Regions from separate parts of the Trichloromonas acetexigens genome, predicted to be linked through region 2. Evidence: riboswitches for the same ligand, from Rfam matches in the RefSeq annotation. Region 2 holds a riboswitch; the other holds the start of a gene.

Region 1 (4,410 bases), on a different contig from region 2:
GACGGTCAGACCGTCGACCCCCGCTTCGACCATCTGCCGGTAGCCTTCGGTTTCCATCGGGTAGACCTCGATGGAAATCGAACTGAACAACGGCTGAATGCGACGTACGCAGGCGGCCAGGTAGTCGTTGTCCACCGCCTTCGGCGATTCGCCGGTGACCAGCAGGATATGGCGGAAACCGAGATCGTACAGCACCTTGGCCTCGGTCCAGACCTCGTCGAGGCTCAGGGTGCGGCGCGGCACCTGGTTGCTGGCGGAAAAACCGCAGTAGCGGCAGCCGTTGGTGCAGAGGTTGGAGATGTACAGCGGGGCGTACATCAGGATGTTTTTCCCGAAGCGCTGCAAGGTCAGCCGGTTGGCGCGGGCCGCCATCTCTTCGAGATAGCCGGCGGCGGCCGGCGACAGCAGCGCCTGCAAATCGTCGGGCCGCAACCGCTCCGCCGCCAGCGCCCGCTCCACGTCGCTAGAGGTCTTGGCCTCGATGCTTTCGCGCACCTGCTGGGGATCATACTGGTTGATAATGTCGAGAAATGTCATTTTGTTTAACACCTTAAAATCGGCCTCGCGCCCGCTCCTTACAGTCGCTAGAGCTCGCAGAGGACACAGAGAAAACCCTAAAGCTTTAAGGTCTTGTTTTTACTCTGCGCTCTCTGCGAACTCTAGTGAGCGCAGCGAACGGGCGAGAGACGCCTATGTTTACTCCCGCAGAAACCCGGTCAGCGGGCTCGAGGCTTCGGCTTTCTGACGCTGTTCGCCGAGACCGGCGAGGAAGGCTTCGCGTCCGGCTTCCACGCCTTTTTTGAAGGCCGCCGCCATCTTCCCGGGATTGGGCGTTACCGCCAGGGCGGTGTTGACCAGGACCGCGTCGGCCCCCATTTCCATGGCCAGGGCGGCGTGGGAGGGGGCACCGAGACCGGCGTCGACCACTACCGGGACGATCGCCTGCTCGATGATGATGGCGATGCTGTCGGCGGTGCGCACCCCCTTGTTGGTACCGATCGGCGCGCCCAGGGGCATGACGGTGGCGGTGCCGACTTCCTGCAGGCGCTTGGCTAGCACCGGGTCGGCGTTGATGTAGGGAAGGACGGTGAAGCCCTCCTTGACCAGGATTTCCGCCGCCTTCAGGGTTTCGATGGGGTCGGGGAGCAGATAGTAGGGGTCGGGGGTGACCTCCAGCTTGATCCAGGGCTCGCAGCCGGCGGCCCGGGCCAGTCGCGCCAGGCGCACGGCCTCCTCGGCATCCCGGGCGCCGCTGGTATTGGGCAGCAACAGGTATTTTTTCGGGTCGATGTGCTTGAGCATGGCATCCCCGGGATTGTCGATGTCGACCCGGCGCAGAGCGACGGTGACGATTTCGCAGCCCGATTGCTCCATGGCTAGGGCCATCAGTTCGTTGGAGGCGAATTTGCCGGTGCCGACCAGCAGGCGCGAGTTGAATTTGCGCCCGGCGATAATCAGTTCATCCATTGTCTTTATCCTCATGTGGGGGCGAACCTTGTGTTCGCCCTAATCTGTTTTGCTCGAGTTGCCGATACTTACCCGCCGCCGACGAACTGAACGATTTCCAGCACGTCGCCATCGCGCAAAGGGGTGGCGGCAAAATTCCCCATCAGGAGCACGACCCGGTTGTGTTCGACCGCGACCCGGTTCGGATCCAGGTTCAGACTGTCGAGGAGGGCGGCGACGGTGGAAATGTTGTCGAGCGAGCGGGGCTTGCCGTTGAGGGTGATGTTCATGATGGTTTTCCTTGTTTCAGGCCGGTTCTTCGCCGAGCAGCAGACGCAGCACGGCGTTGGCCTGGTGATGGGCGGCGATGCCGACCCGCGGCGCCATCAGCCCTTCGCCGGGGCGGGCGGCGGTTTCGCCGTCGCCGATCAGGTAGAGGTTGGCGGCAGCGCGGCGGGTAAGGATGGTGTTGGACGGGCCGAAACCGGCCATCCCCGAGCCCATGACCAGTGGCTTGCCCGGCACCTTGCTCAGAAAAACTTGGGCAAGCATCGCTTTCTGGTCGGCGGCGTCGAAGGCTTCGACCAAGACATCCACTGCGGCGAAGCGGGCGGGAATGTTCTCCGGCGTCAGTCGTTCGTTGTGGGCCGTGACCCGGACGTAGGGGTTGATCCGCGTAAGGTTGTCGCGCAAAGCCAGAACCTTGGGCAGGCCGATTTGGTCGACGAAATACTGCTGACGGTTGAGGTTGGAGGGCTCGACCACATCGAAGTCGGCGAGAATCAGATGCCCCACGCCAGTGCGGGCCAGAGCTACGGCGATGGCCGAGCCGAGGCCGCCGCAACCGGCGATGCCGACCGTCGCACTCTTGATCCGGGCATGGACGCCGGGGGTGTGGCGGGCGGCGAGCAAGGCTTCCAGGTCTTCGGCGGCGGGAATTTCCCCGCGGCGGATGAAGACCACGCGGTCGCCGGGGGCCAAAGAGACGTCCTCCCTTTCCGGATGGCCGTTGCGGATGCAGAGGTCGGCCTCGGGCTTGACGGCATCCCGCAGTTGCGCCAGGGTGGTGCCGGCGGCGATCTCGGTGGGGCGTTCGTTGATTTCAATCTGCATAACGTAAAAAAGCCGCTCGATGAAAGCGGCCTTGGCCGGGAGATTGCTCTCTCGGTGGGCGCCGCTTCCCTACGCCGGTATAATCCGGATCAGGTTCAAAGGGTCATCCTGTTGCCAGGACTCTCAGTGGTTCACTCCCCTAGGGCGTTACAAATTGTGCTTCGCACGCTAACAGAAGCGCAAAGCCGAGTCAACGGTTTTCCGGTGGAAGGTTTTCGTTGTTTTCCCGGGGGGATTTAACTAGTATGGTGCCCTTGCAACCCGGAATCAGCGGACTCCGGAAGGTCAGCTAAGGAGCATAGTCGATGAGCATTTCCGATCGTTATAGAGAATTGGTGGTAGATGTCCAGGCCGTGTTGGCGGAGATGACCGGCGCGTCCGGCGAAGAGGAAGGGCGGGAGCTGCGGGAGGTCCGCAGGGCGACGGAAGGGATTTCGGAACTCTACGAGGCGGTGGGAGAAATTCCCCGTATTCGTCTGGAGGCCGATCTGACCCCGGTGCTGCTGAAAGCCCACAATCAGCTCGATCGCGCCCGCCTTCTGCTGGAAGAACAGGGCGCTGCCGACCGCGCCGCCGGCATCTGGGAGCTGGAGCAGAAAATTTACCGGTTGCTCAACGACCTGTAGGGACAGTCCCCCCGTGGCTGCCCTACAGCCCCTGAATAACCCGGTTCCAGCGCGTTAGCAGCTCGGTGCGCATCGATTCCGGCATGGTCGGCAGGAAGGGTCTTTCTTCCTGCCGGCTTTGTTTCAGGGCTTCGGGGTCGGGCCAGAAGCCGACCGCCAGCCCGGCGAGGAAGGCCGCGCCGAGGGCGGTGGTGTCGAGCAGGGCCGGGCGGATGACCGGCGTTTCAAGCAGATCGGCCTGCAACTGCATGAGCAGATTGTTGCCGGCGGCGCCGCCGTCGACTTTGAGGTGGCGCAGAGGGTGGCCGAGATCCTCGCTCATGGCCCGGACCAGATCGTGGATCTGCAGGGCGATCCCTTCGAGGGTGGCGCGGGCCAGATGGGCGGAGGTCGTCCCCCGGGTGATGCCGTGGATGACGCCGCGCACCTCGCTCTTCCAGTGCGGGGCGCCGAGGCCGGTGAGGGCGGGGACGAAGACCAGTCCGGCGCTGTCCGGCACCGAGGCGGCCAAAGGTTCGATCTCCGCCGCGTTCTGGATCAGGCCCAGGCCGTCCCGTAGCCATTGCACCGCCGCGCCGGCGATGAAGGCGCTTCCTTCCAGGGCGTAACGAGCCTCCTCCCCGATCTGCCAGGCGACGGTGGTGAGCAGGCCGTTGCGGCTCACGACCGGCCGGTTGCCGGTGTTTTCCAGCAGAAAGGCGCCGGTGCCGTAGGTGCATTTGGCCTCCCCCGTCTCGAAGCAGAGCTGGCCGAAAAGGGCCGACTGCTGGTCCCCGGCGATGCCGGCGATGGGGATGCCGTCGGGAAGGACGTCGAGCCCCCGGGTATGACCGTGGATGTCGGCGGAAGGGCGGATTTCCGGGAGCAGTCGCGGGGGGATGTCGAGAATCCCCAGCAGTTCCTCGTCCCAGGCTAGGGTGTGCAGATTCATCAGCAACGTGCGCGAGGCGTTGGAAACGTCGGTGAGATGGCAGGCACCGCCGCTCAGGCGCCAGGCGAGGAAGCTGTCGACGGTGCCGAAGGCGAGCCGGCCGCTATCGGCCTGCCGTCGCAGTTCGGGAAAGCGGCGCAGCATCCAGGCGAGCTTGGTGCCGGAAAAGTAGGGGTCGAGAACCAGCCCGGTCTTTTCGCGAAAGAGCGGCTCAAGCCCGCGTTCCTTCAGTTCCCGGCAGATTTCGGCGCTGCGCCGGCATTGCCAGACGATGGCGTTATGCGCCGGTCGGCC
Region 2 (4,410 bases):
CTGCGCCCGGTCGGTGGCGTCGACCAGACAGCCGGGGCGGAAACCGTCCCCCAGCGACAAGGTCGCATCGTAGGGTTTGACCAATTCGAGCAGGCGGTCGTAGTACTCGTAGAGGGGATTCTCGGCGTTGTTGTAGGTCATCCACTCGATGGTGAAGGAGCCGCCGCGGGAGACGACTTCCATGATCCGCCCTTCGTTGTCCATCTGCTCGACGGCGGCACGGGTCACGCCGCAATGGACGGTGATGAAGTCGACGCCGTCATCGAGATGCTTCTTGATGCCGGCGAAGATCTCGTCGACGGTCATCTCCACCATCGCCTTGCCTTTGCGGGTGACGGTGTCGACGGCGGCCTGATAAAGGGGAACCGAGCCGATGCAGGCCTGGGTTTCACGGATGATGGCGGCGCGGATCTCGTCGATGGGTCCGCCGGTGGAGAGGTCCATGATGGCGTCGGCGCCGGCGGCAACGGCGACCCGGGCTTTTTCCAGCTCCTTGTCGATGCTCTTGTCGTCCTTGCTGGTGCCGATGTTGGCGTTGACCTTGGTGCGCAGACCTTTGCCGACGGCCAGGGGGATGCCGTTTGTATGCAGATTGTTATGACAGATAATGGCGGTGCCTTCGGCGATGCGCTGGCGCAGCAGTTCGGGGTCGATCCCCTCGACGGCGGCCGCCTGTTTCATTTTGTCGGAGATGATGCCCTTGCGGGCGAGTTCGAGCTGGGTCATGGTTTCCTCGATTTATTATGGGATGAAGCGGCAACGGGAACCATGGATGCTAAGAAATCCATGGGAAATCAGCTAATGGCTTTCGCCCCCTGCCAGTGGTTGAGCGGGCCGTGCCCGGAGCCGAGATTCGGGGCTGTGGTAATGGCCTCGCTGACGAAGCGTTTGGCCTGTTCGACGGCGGTGGTCAGGGGCAGACCGCCGGCGAGCAGGGCGGCGATGGCGGCGGAGAAGGTGCAGCCGGTGCCGTGCGTGTTGCGGCTGTCGACCCGATCGGCGGGCAGGCGGTGCAGCCCCTTGCCGGTCAGGAGCAGATCGACGGCCTCGCCGGGCAGGTGCCCGCCCTTGATCAGGACGTTGCGCGCCCCCATCTCCCGCAGCTTGCGCGCCGCCCGTTCCATGTCCCCCTCGTTCTCCACCGGCATGTCGGCCAGGGCCGCCGCTTCCGGCAGGTTGGGGGTCAGCAGGTAGGTTTCGGGGAGCAGTTCGATCTTGAGGATTTCCACCGCCTCCGGTTGCAGCAGCGAAGCGCCGCCCTTGGCGATCATCACCGGATCGACTACCGCCATCAGGGAATGACGGCGAATCGCTGAGGCGACCAGGGCGACGATTTCAGCGCAGTGGAGCATGCCGGTTTTGAGGGTGTCGGTGCCGATGTCGGTGAGGACGGCGCGGATCTGTTCGCCGACGAACTCGGCGGGAACCGGATGGATGGCGCTGACTCCCTGGGTGTTCTGCGCGGTCAGGGCGGTGATGGCGCTGCTGGCGTAGCCGCCGAGCAGGGTGATGGTCTTGATGTCGGCCTGGATGCCGGCGCCGCCGCCGGAGTCGGAACCGGCCACGGTCAGCACCCGGCCGCGGGGATAGGGCTTGCGGCGGTTGAAGAGCAGGGCGATTTCGCGGGCGGCGATTTCCGGGGAGTCGTCCTCCATGATCGCCGAAATCACCGCCACCGCATTGGCGCCGGCATTGAGGGCGGCGTCGGCGCCGTTGGCGTCGATCCCACCGATGGCAACGACCGGGATGGTCACCGCCCGGCGCACCTTGGCCAGGCTTTCGAGGCCGACCACCACCGCGTCCTGCTTGCTGCCGGTGGGGAAGATGCTGCCGATGGCGACGTAATCGGCCCCCTGCATTTCCGCCTTGATCGCCTCTTCGGCGGTGCGGGTGGAAATGCCGATGATGCGGCCGTGACCGAGGCATTTGCGGGCCTCGGCGATGGTCCCATCTTCCTGGCCGAGATGCACTCCGTCGGCGTCGCAGGCTTTCGCCAGATCGGCATCGTCGTTGACCAGAAAGAGGGCGCCGTGTTTGTGGCACAGCTCCCGCAACTCCGCGGCGTCCGCCACCTGTTCCATCGCCGGGCGGGTCTTGTCCCGATACTGGACGATGCGCGCGCCTCCCTTGAGGGCGGCCTTGACCCGGGCCTTCAACTGGCCGTCCCGGTTGTGGTCGGTAATCAGATAGAGCCCTTCGATGGTCTTCATGGCCGTTTTCCCTTCACAGATGATGGCGTCGCAAAAACTCACCAACTGCTGCGTTGCTGCAACCGGCTCGCTGCTTCGACGTACGTAAGTACGCCTCATTGCTCGCCGATTGCGCGCCTTGCATTTGGCGCTTTTTGCTTAGCCATCCCACTTTAATGCTTTGTGCCAAAGCCTTACAGTTGGGGCAAAGAAAAATCGCCGGGCCCGACAATGGGGCGCGGCGATTTGAACGTCGTCGGTTCTGGTCGCCGCTTCCCTACGCCGGCATCACCCGGATCAGGTTCCAAGGGTCGTTTCGCGGGGGCGAAACTCTCAGTATAAAACTCCCCTAGCGGTATTTTTTTAATATATCGATGTTCGACTTGGACCGTTGGCCGTCGCTTCAGGCGACGACGATGCGCTTGTTGAGCAGGTCGATCTCTTCGATGGCGCCGGCGATTTCCCGGCTCTTGCCGAAAACGTCCACCAGTTTAAGGCCGCCGGCCACGGGCAGGACCGAGGCGACATGCTCCAGGCTCAGTTCCCCACCACCGTGAACAAGAAGAAAGGTTCCATTATCCAAGCACATAGACGGATTCTCCGGAAAATTTCATCTGAGCCTATCGGATTCCCCCCCGACCTGTCAACCTCTAAAGTCTTGAGCCCCTGTTGCCCGGGGAGTTTGCCCTTTACACCGCTCTTTACCGCGTGCTAAAAATCACACTTTCATCCTTGATGTCGAGGTTTACGCCATGCATGGCCGTCGTCCCACCCACGTTGAAATCGATCTCGCCGCCCTGCGTCATAATCTTCTGCAAGTGCGGGGTAAAATTGCCCCAGAAACCCAGGTGCTGGCGGTGGTCAAGGCCGATGCCTACGGCCATGGCGCGGCCTCGGTGGCACCGGCCCTGCAACAGTCCGGGGTCGATCTCTATGGGGTGGCGATTGCCGAGGAAGGGATAGAGCTGCGCGCCGCCGGGGTGGATCGGCCGATCCTGGTTTTGGGCGGCGTCTACCCCGATCAGGAAGAGGAATTTTTCCGCCACCGCCTGACCCCGACGCTCTTCGATCTCGACGCCGCCCGGCGCATGGATCGCGCCGCCGCCGAGCGGGGGGAAGTCTGCCGCTATCATCTGAAGATCGATACGGGCATGGGCCGGGTCGGTTTCCGTCCCGAAGAGCTGTCCGAGGTGCTGCCGCGCCTGGTGGAACTGAAACATCTGCACCTGGCCGGGGTGATCTCCCACCTGGCCCTGGCCGACGAGCCGGAGCATCCCTTCACCGACCGGCAGATCGCTATTTTCCGCGACGGCCTCGCCCAGGTGCGAGGGGCCGGTTTTTCGCCGGAATTCATCCATATCGGCAACAGCGCCGCCATCTTCACCAAGGATCTGCCCGAATGCAATCTGGTGCGGCCGGGCATCGTCCTCTACGGCGCCCTGCCGAGCGCCGCCTTCGCCGGTCGGCTCGATCTGCTGCCGGTGATGAGCTTCCGCACCAGCGTCGCCCAACTCAAGCGGGTACCGGCGGGGACTGGTGTCTCCTATGCCCATCGCTTCGTTTCCGAGCGCGAGACGCTCCTTGCCGCCATTCCCGTCGGTTATGCCGACGGCTACAACCGGCGCCTCTCCAACTGCGGCGAGGTGCTGATTCGCGGCCAGCGGGCGAAGGTGGCGGGGACCGTCTGCATGGATTGGACGCTGGTCGACGTCACCGACATCCCCGGCGTGGAGATCGGCGACGAAGTGACCCTCCTCGGCCGGGATAACGGCAATCGCGTCAGCGCCGAGGAATGGGCCGAGCGCATCGGCAGCATCTCCTACGAAGTCTTCTGTCAGATCAGCAAGCGGGTGCCGCGCATCTATCGCGGCAAATAAAGCCGGGGATCGATGAACCCTACCGACAGCTATCTCGCCCTCGATCTGGGGACGACTACCCTGGCCGGGCGTCTGTTCGATTTTTCCGGCCGGACCCTGGCCGAATCCCGCCTGCTCAATCCCCAGCGGGAACTGGGCAGCGATGTCATCCGTCGCCTGGAAGCGGCGCACAAAGGGGAGGGGGAGCGCCTGCAACGGCTGCTGGTCGCGGGTATCGACCAGCTTCTGTCTGAACTCCTCAGCCTCTCCGGTCTCCGGCGCGAATCCCTGCGCGGCGCGGCCGCCGCCGCCAACCCGGCGATCAGTCATCTGCTGCGCCGCCTGCCCGTCGACGCCATCCTCTT

What was found. A riboswitch is a leader RNA that binds a small molecule or an ion and turns the genes downstream of it on or off. The one in region 2 is predicted to bind thiamine pyrophosphate.
Region 1: it holds a riboswitch for thiamine pyrophosphate, as region 2 does, so the genes downstream of both, thiF (sulfur carrier protein ThiS adenylyltransferase ThiF) here and thiD (bifunctional hydroxymethylpyrimidine kinase/phosphomethylpyrimidine kinase) in region 2, are expected to answer to the same signal.

What each region holds. Positions count from the first base shown of each region.
Region 1 is NZ_FOJJ01000040.1:23,815-28,224, reverse strand. Features, by position in the region: gene thiH (2-iminoacetate synthase ThiH) at 1-537, opposite strand, end outside; gene BQ4888_RS15790 (thiazole synthase) at 697-1,467, opposite strand; gene thiS (sulfur carrier protein ThiS) at 1,536-1,736, opposite strand; gene thiF (sulfur carrier protein ThiS adenylyltransferase ThiF) at 1,753-2,559, opposite strand; TPP riboswitch at 2,609-2,710, opposite strand; gene BQ4888_RS15775 (hypothetical protein) at 2,865-3,185, shown strand; gene glpK (glycerol kinase GlpK) at 3,208-4,410, opposite strand, start outside.
Region 2 is NZ_FOJJ01000041.1:157,621-162,030, reverse strand. Features, by position in the region: gene thiC (phosphomethylpyrimidine synthase ThiC) at 1-726, opposite strand, end outside; gene thiD (bifunctional hydroxymethylpyrimidine kinase/phosphomethylpyrimidine kinase) at 795-2,210, opposite strand; TPP riboswitch at 2,447-2,550, opposite strand; gene BQ4888_RS17200 (CooT family nickel-binding protein) at 2,593-2,778, opposite strand; gene alr (alanine racemase) at 2,942-4,066, shown strand; gene BQ4888_RS17190 (ASKHA domain-containing protein) at 4,079-4,410, shown strand, end outside.